4 regions of the Marinobacter gudaonensis genome follow, and region 2 is predicted to be linked to each of the others. Evidence: predicted binding sites of a transcription regulator. Region 2 holds the regulator's gene; each other region holds the start of a gene.
What was found. Region 2 encodes sigma-54, which starts transcription at its own class of promoters, with help from an activator protein. Its sites were predicted from a motif close to ANTGGCATNNANNTTGCTNT; they were not measured.
Positions count from the first base shown of each region.

Region 1: a site for sigma-54 is predicted at 1,446-1,465, ahead of flgB (flagellar basal body rod protein FlgB). Genes of this name have one in related genera too.
Region 3: a site for sigma-54 is predicted at 2,271-2,290, ahead of glnA (glutamate--ammonia ligase). Genes of this name have one in related genera too.
Region 4: a site for sigma-54 is predicted at 2,210-2,229, ahead of BM344_RS11760 (ammonium transporter). Genes of this name have one in related genera too.

Region 1 covers NZ_FOYV01000001.1:132,615-136,825, forward strand. Annotated here, with positions in the region: gene BM344_RS00670 (adenylate/guanylate cyclase domain-containing protein) at 1-262, opposite strand, end outside; gene BM344_RS00675 (Mpo1-like protein) at 264-575, opposite strand; gene BM344_RS00680 (nitroreductase family protein) at 752-1,303, shown strand; gene flgB (flagellar basal body rod protein FlgB) at 1,531-1,929, shown strand; gene flgC (flagellar basal body rod protein FlgC) at 1,958-2,407, shown strand; gene BM344_RS00695 (flagellar hook assembly protein FlgD) at 2,426-3,103, shown strand; gene BM344_RS00700 (flagellar hook protein FlgE) at 3,131-4,211, shown strand, end outside.
Region 2 covers NZ_FOYV01000001.1:1,084,124-1,088,334, reverse strand. Annotated here, with positions in the region: gene ptsN (PTS IIA-like nitrogen regulatory protein PtsN) at 1-204, opposite strand, end outside; gene hpf (ribosome hibernation promoting factor) at 292-600, opposite strand; gene BM344_RS04935 (RNA polymerase factor sigma-54) at 704-2,233, opposite strand; gene lptB (LPS export ABC transporter ATP-binding protein) at 2,383-3,108, opposite strand; gene lptA (lipopolysaccharide transport periplasmic protein LptA) at 3,120-3,653, opposite strand; gene lptC (LPS export ABC transporter periplasmic protein LptC) at 3,637-4,211, opposite strand, start outside.
Region 3 covers NZ_FOYV01000004.1:75,531-79,741, reverse strand. Annotated here, with positions in the region: gene typA (translational GTPase TypA) at 59-1,870, opposite strand; gene glnA (glutamate--ammonia ligase) at 2,444-3,847, shown strand; gene BM344_RS16305 (DUF4124 domain-containing protein) at 4,036-4,211, shown strand, end outside.
Region 4 covers NZ_FOYV01000001.1:2,614,603-2,618,813, forward strand. Annotated here, with positions in the region: gene BM344_RS11755 (lipocalin-like domain-containing protein) at 1-911, shown strand, start outside; gene BM344_RS11760 (ammonium transporter) at 924-2,132, opposite strand; gene BM344_RS11765 (flagellar motor protein MotB) at 2,354-3,268, opposite strand; gene pomA (flagellar motor protein PomA) at 3,271-4,047, opposite strand; gene BM344_RS11775 (YkvA family protein) at 4,115-4,211, opposite strand, start outside.

The sequences.
Region 1 (4,211 bases), 950 kb from region 2:
TGCGCAGAAACGTCCGTCGTGTCAGGGCGTGGGCAATGTGTGGCCAGGTGAGGGCACCGGCAACCAGCCAGAGCAGCCAGAAATCGAAGGCATTCTGCAGTACCCCCGTGACGATGATCGCCGCCGTGGACGTGTATGCGAGAATCCGGCCGTTGTAATCGGGCATGGGCGGAATGGCCACCGGGTTCCCGGCGCCTTCAATGGCCATCGCCCGGCCAGCGGAGCTGCTGGCGTTGCGCAAATCAGGCGGCGCGCTCATCATTTCAGAAACGAATCCTGCCGATCAGCATGTCACGGAACATGACCCAGTCGCCCATGAGGCTGTACAGTGGGTATTTGAAAGTCGCGGGGCGGTTCTTCTCGAATTTGAAATGGCCTACCCAGGCAAATCCGTATCCGATGACTGGCAACGCCAAAAGCCAGACGAACTTGCCCGAGGTCAGTGCCCAGGCACCCACGATCAACACAAGCAGACTGCCGGCAAAGTGCAGACGACGACAGATGGCATCGCTGTGTTCTTCAAGGTAGTACGGGTAGAATTCGGAAAAGCTGTTGAAGGTTTGTTCATTGCTCATTGCGTTGCCACTCTTCGTTGTAAGACAGTCGCTGCGAGTCAGCTTTTTTGTTTGTTATTGGCGAGTGTTTGGCGTTCTCGACTACGACTAAAGATTAACAGCATTACGTACGGGCCACAATTCACCGGCATGGGATGGCTGCGTGCGTTCTTTCATTCACCTGACAGTGAGCCGTTATGACATCCGTTACTGATTTCCTGCTGAACCGTTCCTCGCAGCCCAGGCTGGAGGCGCCCGCTCCGGATGCCGCTACCCTGGAGAAGGCCTTCGCCTGTGCCGCCAGGGCTCCAGACCACGCTCTGTTACGCCCCTGGCGGTATCTGGTGGTACAGGGTGAGGGCCTGGAGAAACTGGGCCAGCTGTTTGCTGCCACCTGTGCCAACAACAGTGACGAAAAAGAGATCGAAAAGCTGCGTCGGGCGCCGCTCAGGGCCCCGATGATCATTGTCGGTATTGCCTCCCCGGTGGTTCACCCGAAGGTGCCGGAAATCGAGCAGGTGATGTCTGCCGCGGTGGGCATGAGTTTTGTCCAGCTGGCGCTCCAGGAAGCGGGTTTTGGCGTCATGTGGCGTACCGGTGCCGTTGCCTACAACGCTGCCGTCCGGGAGGGGCTGGGCCTTGAGGAGCATGAGCAGATCGTCGGTTTTCTCTACACCGGTCGGGTGGCCCAGGCAAAGCCCGCCATTCCGCGCCCGGAGGTGGCCGAGTTCGTCCGCCAGTGGCCGTAGCCTGATCGCCGGAATTTCCCCCTTCTTCGGGGGAAGTTCCTTGCCGCTTTTTCGCGTCCTTCGTTCTGCCCGATGTTGCCCAGCGGCCGGAAACCCGCCCGCAAATACCGCTCTCCCCGCTATTTTCAGCCACTTTCCGAATTCTGGCATTCGCCTTGCTTTGATCCTGTCATGAAACGCAGGCGGCAATGTTGAGTCGCTCTGCTGACGAAGTATCTGGAGGCAACATGGCAATTTCCTTCGACAACGCTCTGGGCATTCATCAGCACGCAGTGGAGGCCCGTGTGAAGCGCGCTGAAGTGCTGGCAAACAACCTGGCAAACGCCGACACCCCGGGCTTCAAGGCCAGGGATGTTGATTTCCAGGCGATGATGCAGAAGGCCCAGGAGTCCATGAGCGGATTCAATATGAGCAAAACCCATGATGCGCATATGGATACATCCACCGCGGGTGCTGACGGCGAACTGCTTTACCGGGTGCCGCACCAGCCCTCTGTGGACGGTAATACGGTGGATGCACAGCAGGAGCAGACCCGATTCATGCGTAATGCGATGGATTTCCAGGCCAGTTTTCAGTTCTTGAACAGCAAGTTCAGCGGCCTGACCAAGGCCCTGAAGGGCGAGTAAGCCACAGGATTAGCGAAGGAGATTTCTCATGTCACTGGGCAGCATTTTTGATATCGCCGGTTCCGGCATGACCGCGCAATCACTGCGGCTGAACACCACCGCATCCAACATTGCCAACGCAGAGACCGCCAGCTCGAGCACCGATACCACCTATCGGGCCCGCAAGCCGGTATTTGCCGCCATCCAGCAGTCGATGATGAACCCGGGCCAGGGCAACTTCCCGATGGCGGCCGATCAGGGCCCCGGAGCGGGCGTGCGTGTGGACGGTATTGTCGAGAGCCAGGAAGAGCTGCAGATGCGCTACGAGCCCCACCATCCGGCCGCGAACGAGGACGGTTACGTGTTCTACCCGAACGTGAACGTGGTGGAGGAAATGGCGGACATGATGTCGTCGTCCCGGAGCTTCCAGATGAACGTGGATGTCATGAATACCGCCAAGTCCATGATGCAACGCATTCTGACGCTTGGTCAGCAGTAATTCGGTGAGGAGCAAATCATGACTGCAGTAAATGCAACAGACGCGTCGGATGTTCTGAGCCAGTACCGGGCGCAGCAGAAGCAGACAGGCAGCGGTACCAGTGAACTGGGCCGTAACGAGTTCATGGAGCTCATGCTGGCGCAGTTGAAGAATCAGAATCCCCTGGAGCCCCAGGACAACGGCGAGTTCATCTCCCAGCTGGCCCAGTTCAGCTCTCTGGAGGAGATGCAGAATCTGTCCGGTACGGTGGAGGATGTGGTGGGCCAGTTCCGCTCCACCCAGGCGCTACAGGCCTCTGCCATGGTGGGCAAGTCGGTTCTGGCACCCTCCCAGTTCGGCATCCTGGGCGCAGAAGGTGAAATCACCGGCACCATCGAGGTACCGGCGTCCACCGGAGGTCTTCGCCTGTCGATTGAAGGCAAGAACGGCGAGCGGGTGCGGCAGATCGATATGGGCAGCAGCCAGGCGGGCGTGGTGTCGTTCCGCTGGGATGGCCAGGACGGTAACGGCAATCCTTTGCCGCCAGGTCCCTATCGGATTGTTGCCGAGGCTTCCTACCCCGATGGTCCCCAGCAGCTGGGCACCATGGTGAGCGCGAACGTTGACAGCGTGTCCCTGGGGCAGGGCGGTTCCATAACTCTGAATCTTGCAGGCATGGGCTCGATTGCCCTGTCTGATGTGAAACAAATTAACTGAGTCCGGTGATACACCAGGGGGTTAACCATGGCATTTAATACAGGTTTGAGTGGCCTTCGCGCGGCATCGGTGGATCTGGACGTCACCGGCAACAACATTGCCAACGCCAGCACCGTGGGCTTTAAGGGCAGCAAGGCCCAGTTTGGCGATCTCTACGCCAGTGGCTTTCTCAGCGCCGGGACCAACCCGATTGGTGATGGCGTGCGGGTTCAGGCTGTCAAGCAGTCGTTCGGTCAGGGCAACATCAGCTTCACCGACAATGGCCTTGATATGGCCATCAGCGGCGACGGTTTCTTCATCCTCAATAATGGCGGTGAAATTCGCTACTCCCGCGCCGGCCAGTTCTCGATCGACAAGGAAGGCTTTGTCATCAATAACCAGAACATGCGGGTGCAGGGCTATACCGCAGATGAAGACGGCAACCTCTCAGGCATTCGCGGCGACCTGCAGATCGAGACCGATAACCTGGCGCCGAGGCGGACCACCAACCTGGATTCCGATCTGAACCTGGATTCGCGCCAGAGCGTGCTCGAAACCCGCGTTCGGGACATCGGGCCACTGGCTTTCAGTGCAATTTCCGGTGAGACCTTTGATGTTCAATATACGGACGGCACTCCGAACTTTCCGGTTGATCTGACCGCAACCTCGACGGCGAGGGAAGCGGCGGCCGAGATCAACAACGCGCCGGGGATGAGCGCGTCGGCAACGACGACTGTCACCTTCGACGGCGCCCAGGATCTGAACGACGCCTTCATCAGCGGTGCCAGCAATTTTACCTTCAGTCTGGATATCAACGGTTCGCCCCTGACTCTCGATACCTCCAATATCAACTCGCTGCAGGACCTGGTGGATTCGATCAACAACTCCAGCGAGACCGCGATCTCCGCCTCCATTGTGGCCGGTTCCGGCGGTACCAATGTTCTGCGGGTGATTCATAACCAGGGCGAAACCCTCAGCTACAGCTTTGCGGACGGTAACGGCAACAGCGATTCCGATACCGTGAACGGTGATGTGAACGTCACGGCCGACCGGTCGGTTGCCGGTGTTACATCCACCACCGCCGACAACGATTTCGAGCTTGCCTTCAACGCATCGCCAATCCGGGTGA
Region 2 (4,211 bases):
AATACCCTGGCCAATGCCGGTGCTGCCCAGGCGCTCGCGGGCAATCAGATTGTTGAAAATCTGGGTTTCGCTGAGCGTGTTGTCCTGCTGGTTTATCTGCTCGGCAATAAACTCCAGGGCCCGTTTCTTGCTGGAGGCCGCGACCCTGCATAGGGTCAGCTCCGGCGCAAGAATGTTGTCTATGGTCAGGGATGTGTCGCTCATGGATCGACTGGGTTTCCGTTAAAAAAAAGGCTGCGACACGTCACTCGTGTCGCAGCTCGATTGTATGAATTACACCATAACAGCCGGTTAACGAGAGCCGTTTCCGTGCATCCGGTCTACATTCTTTTCCTTGTGCTTGAGGATCTGGCGGTCCAGCTTGTCGATCAGGGCATCGATGGCCGCGTACATGTCCTCGTTTTCCGCCTTTGCGTGAATCTCACCACCAACCACGTGCAGTGTGGCTTCCGCGATCTGGCGCACCTTTTCCACTTCCAGGGTAACCTGGCAGTTACTGATGTGGTCAAAGTGACGCTCGAGCTTCTCGAACTTCTCTGAAACGTAATCCTTGAGTGCGGGAGTCAGTTCTACGTGATGGCCTGAAATATTGAGTTGCATAGGCGTCTCCTGTTGTCATCGTGCCGGCTCCGGAGAGCCGGTCTGGGTGCAGGCGCCCTTGGCGCCGGCGAATACTGCGTTGCGTGCCGCTCCCCGTAAGGGATCAGACCAGCCGCTTGCGCTCGTTGGAAGGCGGAATGTGCATGGCCTCCCGGTATTTGGCAACGGTGCGTCGCGCAACCTTGATTCCCTGTTCTCCTAGCATGGCTGCAATTTTACTGTCGCTCAACGGCTTTTTGGGCGTCTCCGCGGCAATCAGCTTCTTGATCATGGCCCGGATTGCCGTTGAGGAGCATTCGCCGCCCTCGTCCGTGCTTACGTGGCTGGAGAAGAAATACTTCAGTTCGAAAATGCCCCTCGGGGTGTGCATGTACTTCTGGGTAGTGACCCTTGAGATAGTTGATTCATGCATCTCCACGGCCTGGGCAATGTCCGAGAGTATCAGAGGCTTCATGGCCTCCTCTCCATGGTCCAGGAACCCCTGCTGGTGCTCGACGATGCGCGTGGCCACCTTAAGTAGTGTTTCATTCCGGCTTTGCAGGCTCTTGATAAACCACTTCGCCTCCTGCAGCTGGTCCCGCAGATAGGTGTTGTCGGCGCTACTGTCTGCACGCCTTATAAGTGAAGCATAGCTTGCATTTACCCGAATGCGCGGGGCAATTTCCGGATTCAGTTCCACCCGCCAGCGGCCGTTGTGCTTGCGCACAATCACGTCTGGAATTACATAGTCTGGCTCGGCGCGGTCAATGACATCGCCCGGCCGCGGGTTCAGCCCGGTAATCAGTGCCAGTACTTCCCTGAGCTGATCTTCTTTCAGCCGGCTGCGTCGCAGCAACTGGGCGTAATCACGGTTGCCCAGCAGATTGATGTAGTGGGTGATCACCAGCCGGGCCTGGGCCAGCCAGGGAGTGTCCGGTGGCAACTGGTTGAGCTGGATGAGCAGGCACTCTTGAAGGTCCCGGGCGAAGACGCCTGGTGGGTCGAAGTGCTGCAGGCGGTGCAGCACCGCTTCCACTTCGTCCAGTTCGAGGGGATCTTCCTCAGCCTCATCCAGCAGCCCGGCGTGAATGTCTTCCAGGGAGCTGGTCAGGTAGCCGCGCTCATCCACCGCATCCATCAGGGCATGAGCAATGGCCTGGTCCCGTTCGCTCATGGGCGTGAGGTTCAGTTGCCACTCCAGGTGATCCTGCAGGGTTTCTGTCGGTGAGTTGCGAGTCTCGAAATCGTGGTCGTTCTCGTCGTCGTTACGGGCCGCCGGCGCGGGTGCGGACTGGTAAATATCGTCCCAGGCAGTATCGACCGGCAGGTCATCGGGGATGTTGTCGGGGATGTCGTTTTCCGAGGCCCAGTCCGGGCCGTTCTCGCTTTCGTCCCAGTCGGTCTGGGTTTCGGTCGGGGATTCGGCGGTGTGTTCCGAGGATTCGGATTCGCCCGATTCCGGGCCTTCGGAGGAGGCGTCAGGGTGGTCATCGTCCTCGGAGGTTTCCAGCATCGGGTTGGATTCCAGTGCCTGCTGGATTTCCTGCTGAAGGTCCAGGGTGGAAAGCTGTAGTAGCCGGATCGCCTGTTGCAGCTGGGGCGTCATGGTCAGGCTCTGACCCAGCTTTAACTGTAAAGAGGCTTTCATAACCATGGTTCAGGATCCGTCACTCATCAGCGCTTCGTGCCTTAGCCAGTAAAAAGTCGTTATATGCCGGTTACTTGCCTTGGGTTTCATTTACCCTAGCAAGTTCTTTGCCGAGTTTACTTGCTGCAGGTCATCAAAACAATCCGCACTTGGTATCACAGCCTGAATTCGTCGCCCAGATACACTTCCTTGACCTGTTGGTTGGCCAGGATGGCATCGGCGTTGCCGGAGGCAATAATGTGGCCGCCGGAAACGATATAGGCATTCTCGCAGATATCGAGGGTCTCTCGCACGTTGTGGTCGGTGATCAGTACCCCGATGCCCTTATCGCGCAAATGGCGAATGATGTGCTTGATGTCACTGACTGAAATCGGGTCAACACCTGCAAAGGGTTCGTCAAGCAGAATAAACGCCGGCTCCATGGCCAGGGCCCGGGCTATTTCCACCCGTCGCCGTTCGCCACCCGACAGCGCCATGCCGACACTGTCTCGAATGTGGGTGATGTGGAATTCTTCCAGCAGCTCCTCCAGCTTTTGCTCCCGCTCGGCGCGACCCATGCCCCGACGGGTTTCCAGGATGGCCATGATGTTGTCGCGAACCGACAGCTTGCGGAACACCGAGGCTTCCTGGGGCAGGTAGCCAATGCCCTTTTGGGCGCGACCGTGCATCGGCAGGGGGGTGATATCGCGGCTGTCGATGGTAATGCGGCCACGATCAGCGGGAACCAGCCCGACGATCATGTAGAAGCAGGTGGTTTTTCCCGCCCCATTGGGACCCAGGAGCCCGACAATCTCCCCGCTGCGGATTTCCAGGGAAACGTCAATGACCACCTTCTTCTGCTTGTAGCTTTTTGCCAGGTTGCTGGCTCTCAGAACTGCCATCGGAATCCTGTTTAATCAGTGCGGCTGTCGGTACTGCGTGGCTGTATGACCATTTCGACCCGGCCCGGTCCGGATCCTGTGTCGGTGCCACCTTCGGCGGTAACTACCCGGTCCTGGGTATCGTAATGAATGATGTTGCCCCGGAACAGGTTGCCATTCTGTTCAATGATGGCCTCCCGTTCAAAGGTGATGCGCTGATCGGTCGCAGACCAGGTGATGTTCAGGGCCCGTGCGTCGGTTTCGCCGTTACCGTCGCGGGCTGGCTGGCGGTACCTGGCCGGTTCTCCGGACGCTTCTATCCGGCTGAGCCCGTTTGCGTCCCGGTAGAGAACCACCCGCTCGGCATCCAGTCGGGTCTGACCCTGTTCCAGCTCGACATCGCCGGTGTAGGTTGCGATCCCCTTGGCATCGTCCAGGCGGGCGTTATCGGCCGTTACCTTGATCGGCGTGTCGGAATTGAGGTCGAAGGCGGCGGCCGGGGCCATGATCGCCAGTGATACCAGCGCAGCCGCCAGGCGCCGACGTACATTAGTTTCCGGTGTCATAATATCCTTCCACCTGGGAGTTCAGTTCCAGAATGCGCTCGTCTATCCATGCCTTCATGCCAACGGCGGTAGTAATGCCGGTCACATCCCGGATCTCCACCGGCGCGTCGGTGTATACCACGCCTTCGTTATTATCGAGGGTCAGTGTCCGGGTCGTCAGTGTGGTGTCCCGTTCACCGACGCTGCGGAGCACCTGTACATTGCCCGTAAGATACACCAGCTCCCGGTTCTGCATCAGCCGGCCACGATCCGCTTCAACAATCCAGGGCTGGGTGTCGGCATCGCCGTAGAGTTCCGCGCGCGGCGAATCCATGGTTGCCAGGTTTTTCTCTTCAAACTGCTCTATCCGCGGGCTTACAAACCGGATCTCAAGGTTTCCGGTTTCGTCGAACGACCGGTAGTTGCCATTGACCACAAAGCCGTCGGGCTCGGCATCGCCGCGCAGGGCTGCCGCCTCCTGGTCGACAACCGGCGCTTCGTCACTGCGCCAGAGCAGGAAAACCGCGGCCACAACCGTGCCGCCTAACGCCAGCATTCTCAGCCATGGCCGATCGGCAA
Region 3 (4,211 bases), on a different contig from region 2:
CACCCATAAAAAAGGCCGGATGCTGAAAACATCCGGCCTTGTAGACACAGTGCAGACCTTACTTCTTGTTGGCCCGCTTGCGCTCGTTTTCGGTCAGGAGCTTTTTCCGGAGCCGGATCGATTTCGGGGTTACCTCGACCAGCTCATCGTCATCAATAAACTCCAGAGCCTGTTCCAGCGTGTACTTGATCGGGGGCACCAGGCCAATCACCTCATCCTTGCCAGAGGCACGCATGTTGTCGAGCTTCTTGGCCTTGGTGGGGTTAACAACCAGGTCGTTGTCGCGACTGTGAATGCCGCACAGCTGCCCTTCGTAGATTTCCTGGCCCGGCTCAAGGAACAGCTTGCCACGGCTCTGAAGGGTTTCCAGGGAATAAGTCAGCGCGGTACCCGTGGCCATGGAGACCAGCACACCGTTCTGGCGGCTGGTCACATCACCCACCTTGATCGGGCCATAGTGGCTGAAGGTAGAGGTCAGGATGCCGGTACCGGAGGTCATGGTCAGGAAGGTGTTCCGGAAACCGATCAGCCCGCGAGCGGGGATGGTGTAATCCAGCCGCATGCGGCCCTTGCCATCCGGTACCATGTTGGTCAGATCGCCCTTGCGCAGGCCCATCTGCTCCATCACGGCCCCCTGATGCTGCTCTTCAATGTCTACGATCACGTTTTCGTAGGGCTCCTGCTTGACGCCATCCACTTCCTTGATGACCACTTCAGGACGGCCCACGGCCAGTTCGAAGTTTTCGCGACGCATGTTTTCGATCAAAACAGACAGGTGCAGTTCGCCGCGACCGGACACCTTGAACTTGTCGGCGGAATCACCCTCTTCCACCCGCAGGGCCACGTTGTGCAGCAGCTCTTTCTCAAGACGTTCCTTGATGTTGCGGCTGGTCACGTACTTGCCTTCCTTGCCGGCGAACGGTGAATCGTTTACCTGGAAGGTCATGGACACCGTGGGCTCGTCCACGGTCAGGGCCGGCAGGGCTTCCACATTGGACGGATCGCACAGGGTATCGGAGATGAACAGCTCGTCCATACCGCTGACGCAGACGATGTCACCAGCCTGAGCTTCTTCCACCTCGACCCGTTGCAGGCCGAAATGGCCCATGATCTTGAGAATACGGCCGTTACGCTTCTTGCCGTTGGCGCCAATGGCCGTCACCGGGGAATTGGTCTTGATCTTGCCGCGCATGATACGCCCAATGCCGATCACACCCAGGAAGCTGCTGTAATCCAGCTGGGAAATCTGCATCTGGAAAGGGCCGTCCAGGTCCACGTTGGGGGCTGGCACGTGATCGACAATCGCCTGGAACACGGCGTCCATGTTGTCGTCGAGGTTTTCATGGTCGACGCCGGCAATACCGTTCAGGGCGCTGGCGTAAACGATCGGAAAGTCCAGCTGCTCATCGGTGGCACCCAGGTTATCGAACAGGTCAAACACCTGATCCACCACCCAGTCCGGGCGGGCACCCGGGCGGTCGATCTTGTTGACCACCACGATCGGCCGCAGGCCGGCCGCAAACGCCTTCTGGGTAACAAAGCGGGTCTGGGGCATGGGGCCGTCGATGGAATCCACCACCAGCAGCACGCAATCCACCATGCTCATCACCCGCTCAACCTCACCACCGAAGTCTGCGTGCCCCGGGGTATCGACAATGTTGATGTCGTAACCGTTCCACTTCAGGGCGGTGTTCTTTGCCAGAATGGTAATGCCCCGCTCTTTTTCCTGGTCGTTCGAGTCCATGACCCGTTCGCTCTCAAGTTCCTTGCGGTCAAGGGTGCCGGACTGGCGAAGCAGTTTGTCTACCAGAGTGGTTTTACCATGGTCGACGTGGGCGATGATGGCGATATTACGAAGTTTCTCAATCACAAAAAGTATCCTGCGGCATGCACTCAATGACCTGAGAAGGTCGTTCGCAGGGGAGGGCCCCGGCACATGCCGTCTCAAATCCGTAAAATGAATTCATTCGCCGGAACTGACTGCCCGGCGCCCTGCACGGAACTTTTCGATCCGGGATCAAAAAAAGGCAGGGTGAAAATGAAGCGGCGCGCAGTATATCGAAAAGTCTGTGTCGTTAATATGAAGAAAAACGCCTATTCTTTACCCAACTTGCCACGGCGCGCACCCCGCACTCTTTTGATGCATACAAACAATAAATGCACCATGTTAGTGCACTGATTTGGTGCGCCAGGCGTAACTGACTCTGGCTCGGCGCCGACGCCATGCCCCAAACCCTCGCAGTTGCGCTGTTCTGGAGCATGCCCCAAAAATTGGCAAGCACCTTGCTTTACCCAAATCAGCCGAAATTTGCAGGTAAGTGTCACTGGCATTTGCTAAGCTGCGCAAACCTGAGAAACCGATCGGAACCCGCAAGGGCGGGCGATCCGGCACCACGAACATGAATGCAGCCGCCTGTGCGGTATAACTAACGGAGCATGCACAATGTCCAAGACAGTTGATTTGATCAAAGAACACGAAGTCAAATGGGTTGATCTGCGCTTCACCGACAGCCGTGGTAAAGAGCAGCACGTAACTCTGCCCGCCACCGAAGTGGACGAGGACTTCTTCACCGACGGCAAGATGTTTGACGGCTCCTCCATCGCCGGTTGGAAAGGCATCAACGAATCCGACATGATCCTGATGCCGGATGACGAAACTTCCGTTCTGGATCCGTTCACCGAAGAAACGACTGTCAACATTACCTGTAACATTGTGGAGCCCTCCACCATGCAGGGTTATGAGCGTGATCCGCGCTCTGTTGCCCGTCGCGCCGAGGAATACCTGAAGTCCACCGGCATTGCCGATGGTGCCCTGTTCGGCCCTGAGCCTGAGTTCTTTGTATTCGACTCCGTTAAGTGGAACGTCGACATGCAAGGTGCCTCTTACCACATCCACTCCGAGGAAGCAGCCTGGGTATCCGGCGAAGACTTCGACCGCAACAACATCGGTCACCGTCCGGGCGTTAAAGGCGGTTACTTCCCGGTTCCGCCGGTTGACAGCCTGCACGACCTGCGTGGCGCGATGTGTGCCGCCATGGAATCCATGGGCCTGGAAATTGAAGTACACCACCACGAAGTGGGTACTGCCGGCCAGTGTGAAATCGGCGTTGGTGCCAACACCCTGACCCGCAAGGCCGACGAAGTACAGATTCTGAAGTACTGCGTGCACAACGTGGCACACGCCTACGGCAAGACAGCCACTTTCATGCCCAAGCCGGTGGTTGGTGACAACGGCTCCGGTATGCACGTGCACATGTCCCTGAGCAAGGACGGCAAGAACCTGTTTGCCGGCGACAGCTACGCTGGTCTGAGCGAAGCTGCCCTGTACTACATCGGCGGCGTCATCAAGCACGCCAAGGCTATCAACGCCTTCACCAACCCGGCCACCAACAGCTACAAGCGTCTGGTTCCCGGTTTCGAAGCTCCGGTTATGCTGGCCTACTCTGCCCGTAACCGCTCCGCTTCCATCCGAATCCCGTACGTGAGCAGCCCGAAGGCCCGTCGCATCGAGGTGCGCTTCCCGGATCCGTCCGCGAACCCGTACCTGGCGTTTGCCGCACTGATGATGGCCGGTCTGGACGGCATCCAGAACAAGATCCACCCTGGCGATGCCATGGACAAGGATCTGTACGACCTGCCGAAGGAAGAGGCCCTGAACATTCCGAAGGTTGCCGAGACTCTGTCCGAGGCCCTGGACTGCCTCGAAGCGGATCACGAGTTCCTGACCCGTGGCGGCGTGTTCACCGAAGACATGATCAAGGGCTACGTGGATCTGAAGCGTGGCGAAGTCGAGAAGCTGAACATGACCACTCACCCGGTCGAATTCCAGCTCTACTACTCCTGCTAAAACGCTCGCCGGAGCGTGTCTCCGGAGAGAACAGCAGATCGAAGCCCCGCCCTGTGCGGGGCTTTTTTGTGAGCTGCTCCACAGTGCCTGCCGCCCTTAACGATATGTAACGAACATCCGTGTGCCCGGCCGTTGAAATGGTTTAGTGCGCCGCCGATAATCGGGGAAACCCAATAGAAGGTGAGCGTATGTATCCCAAGTCTGGGCTGGTTGCCGGCCTCTTTGTTTTGTTGGCCACTCCCGTATTCGCCGAGGTCTATCGCAACGTCGATGCCTACGGCAACGTCACCTACTCCGACGAACCGTCCGAAGGCTCAGAGGCGGTCGAAGTCAAACCGGTCACCACAATTACCCTGCCGAAACC
Region 4 (4,211 bases), 1.5 Mb from region 2:
CGCACCCCCAGCACCGGATCGAGTGGTGGTATCTCACCGCCAACCTGAAAACGGCAGACGGTGAGCCGCTGGGGTTGCAATGGACGCAGTTCCGCCAGGCCCTGCGACCCCGGCCCGCCGGCGCCGAACCGCCACCGGCCACCGATTGGCCCCTTCACGCCGCCTGGATGGCTCACGCAGCGGTGAGTTACTCCGGTAACCATGTGTTCGCCGAAAAACTGGCTCGGGGCGATATCGGCCAGGCCGGCGCCCGGGCAGCGCCAATGTCCGTGTGGCTGGACGACTGGCAGTTGACCACCCTCGACGACAAGCGCTGGCGACTGCAGGTGGACGCCGGGAAATGGTCGTACGACCTCACGCTCAACCAGAACCGGGCGCCGGTGGCCCACGGTAACCAGGGATTCAGTGCCAAATCCGACAGTGGCGAAGGCTCCATGTATTTCAGCCTGGTGGATCTGGCCATCGAGGGCCGGGTAAGGCTGGGGGACCAGGTCTTCGAGGTATCCGGCCAGGGCTGGTTCGACCGGGAATGGAGCAGTCAGTTTCTCAAGCCCGGCCAGCAGGGCTGGGACTGGTTTGCCCTGCACCTGGATTCGGGTGACAAGCTGATGGCCTTCCGGTTGAGGCAGGACGATGGCGCTTTTCAGGCGGGCACCTGGGTTCCGGCGGAGGGCGAGCCCGCGGCGCTGCGGGCTGATCAACTGAGAATCGCGCCAATGGATCCGAACCCAAAGGGCGTGCCCCGTCGATGGCGCCTGGAGGTGCTGGACCTGGGCGTGCAACTGACTGTGTCGGCGCCCGGGGGTAATTATATGAACACCGGGCTCTATCCCTACTGGGAGAGCCCGGTGAGCGTCACGGGCAGCCACGCAGGTGTCGGTTATATGGAACTCACCGGTTACCGTGACTGACTGGATGACTGCTTACTCGACGGCATTGGCACCAATGCGGTGAATGCTCAGATCGGCACCGTTGAACTCTTCCTCTTCGGTCAGGCGCAGGCCAGAGATTGCGCTGATCACGCCGTACACGATCAGACCTCCCACGAAGGCCACCAGCACACCGGCAATGGAGCCGAGGATCTGGGACATCAGGCTGACCCCGCCAAGACCGCCCAGGGCTTCCTGACCGAAGATACCGCAGGCGATGGCGCCCCAGACGCCGCAGACACCGTGGAGTGGCCACACACCGAGCACGTCGTCCAGGCGTTCGATTTTGGCCTGGGCCCATTCAAACAGGTACACGAAGATGGCGCCGGCCACGCCGCCCGTGATCAGCGCACCGACCGGGTGCATCAGATCGGAGCCCGCGCATACCGCCACCAGACCGGCCAGGGGCCCGTTATGGATAAAGCCCGGGTCCTTTCGGCCCAGCAGCATGGATACCAGGATGCCGCCGACCATCGCCATCAGGCTGTTGACCGCCACCAGTCCGCTGATGCCGTCGAGGGTTTGCGCGGACATCACGTTGAAGCCGAACCAGCCGACCGTGAGAATCCAGGCGCCGAGGGCCAGGAACGGAATGTTGGAGGGCGCAAACGCGACCACACGGCCATTCCGATAACGGCCATTGCGGGCGCCCAGCATGAGCACCGCGGCCAGGGCAATCCAGCCACCGACGGCGTGCACCACAACAGAGCCGGCAAAATCGTGGAAGGATGCACCAAACTGGTTCTCCAGCCAGGACTGGAAACCGTAGTTGCCATTCCAGATCAGACCTTCAAAGAACGGGTACACGAAGGCCACGATCAGTCCGGAGGCAATCAGCATGGGGTAGAACTTGGCACGTTCGGCGATACCACCGGAAACGATGGCCGGAATGGCCGCCGCAAACGTCATGAGGAAGAAGAACTTGACCAGTTCATAGCCGTTCGATGCGGTGAGTTCGGCCGCTCCTGTCATGAAATGGCTGCCGTAGGCAATGTAGTAGCCGATGAAGAAGTAGGCCACGGCGGAAACGCCAAAGTCGGTCATGATCTTCACCAGGGCATTGACCTGGTTCTTGTGACGGACGGTGCCCACTTCCAGGAAGGCAAAGCCGGCATGCATGGCCAGCACCATGATGGCGCCGATGAGGATGAACAGCGTGTTGGCGCTTTCGGTCAGGGTATGTACTGCACTCGTGATGTCCACGGGTTTTCGCTCCTGATGTTGTGTTTTCGGCCTCTTTCGGGCCTTTTGATGGGGTTGTGCATTGTTGGAGGGCATGCAAAGCAAGAGCTGTTCCAAAACAATGCATTTCAAGAGCGGAAAGGGCCTTGGAGGAAATGGTGGAGGTTGCCGGGGCGGTTTCTGTGGTTTTTTTGCACTAAACAAGTGCGTACCGGGTCAGTGCGCACCAAAATGGTCGGTTTTTACCAGTTGATGTCGCCGGAGGCCGGCGCCGACTCAATGCGAATCTCGGACGACCCCTTGGTCGATTCGGCATCAATCAATTCGCGTAGCTGAATTTCCCGTTCCTGGAGCGGGCCGGACAGGTCGATGATGATCTCCACTCGCCGGTTCTTGGCGCGATTTTCCGGTGAGGTGTTGGGCACCCGGGGCTCGGTATCAGCCAGTCCAGTCACCTTCAGCCGGGTGGGTTCAACCTGATCCCGGGCCACGAGGACGTTGGCGACCGCAGCTGCGCGGGCGGCCGATAGATCCCAGTTGCTGTAGAACCGGTCGGTGCGGATCGGCACGTTGTCCGTATGGCCCTCGATGGTCAGGTCCCCCGGAATGCCCTCGATGACTTCCGCCATGTCCAGCAGCAGACCTTCGAATTCCCAGGTCAGCTCAGCGGAGCCCGATGGGAAAGAGCCTTTTTCCTCGACCCGAATCACGATTCGGCGCTGATCCTCGCTGACGTTGATACGACCATCGGCAATCGCGGGCTCCAGCACCTGGAGAATGTCATCCATGGTTTCCTGCATCTGCTCGTCCATGGCCGCCTCTACCGCAACATCGGTGGGGCTTTTCAGGGTCTGCAGTTCGGGGGCTTCCTCGGTGGTGGTCTGTTTGACCTCGTTGACCAAGGTCGGCTCCGGTGGCGCAGGCGAGAACTTGTCGAAGATCGGGCTGGTGCCCTTGGGGATTTCCAGGGCAGGCACATCGCGCTGCACGCCAAACGCCTTGGACAGCTCGCCGGCAATCTGCTTGAACTTCTGGGCGTCGATCTCCGAGAAGGAGAGCAGCAGCACGAAGAAGCACATCAGCAGCGACATAAGGTCTGCAAAGGTGACCACCCAGGCCGGTATGCCCGGTTTTTCCTCTTCTGGCAGTTCGTCCATGGCTAGCCGCTGGCGGTTTCCGCCTCTCCGTTTTTCTCCCTCTCTTTGGGCGGCAGATAGCTGGAGAGCATCTGTTCGATGATTCGGGGGTTGGTGCCTTCCTGGATGGCCACGAGGGCGTCGATGTACAGGGACTGCAGTCGCGCTTCCTCGGTCATGCGCAGGGACAGTTTGTCGGCGATCGGTGTGGCGATCATGGTAGCGATCATGGCGCCGTAGAGGGTGGTCAACAGGGCAACGGCCATGGCCGGGCCGATGGACTTCGGGTCTTCCATGTTCGACAGCATCTGCACCAGGCCGACCAGTGTGCCGATCATGCCCATGGCAGGAGCCACGTCGGCCATGGCCTGGAATACCTTGGCGCCGGATCGGTTGTGGTCGAGGGTCATCAGCCGCTCTTTGCTCAACAACTGCTTGATGGTTTTGCCCGTCTGGCCGTCCACCAGCATCTGGATGCCCTGGCCCAGGAAAGGTGTGCTGACTTCCCGACCTTCAAGCCCGAGCACGCCCTGTTTGCGGGCGACCTGCGCCACGTCCACCAGTTCCTCGATGCTGGCCTGGGTTTCCGGAAGTTTGAATTTGAAGGCCCGGGCAGCCGCTTTGAAAGCGCCAAAAAACTGGGCAAAGCTGAACTTGGCGAGAACCACCAGCAGCGTGCCACCGACCACGATCAGCAGCGAGGGCGGATTGATAAACACGGACGGAGACGTGCCGAGAATAACCGCCGATGCGATGATCAGAATGGCGCCGACAAGGCCTATGAGAGTGGCAAAATCCACAGGAACTCCAGGGGCTGAACGGGGGTTTCGGTGAGGCGGCTGAGATTACCGCCAGTTCAGAAATTAATCAATCTGTGCTGGCCACCGGCTCCGGTTCTACCTGATGCTCTTTCCAGGCCGCGTATCGGTGCAGATCCGATTCCACCAGCTTCAGGCACAGTGCC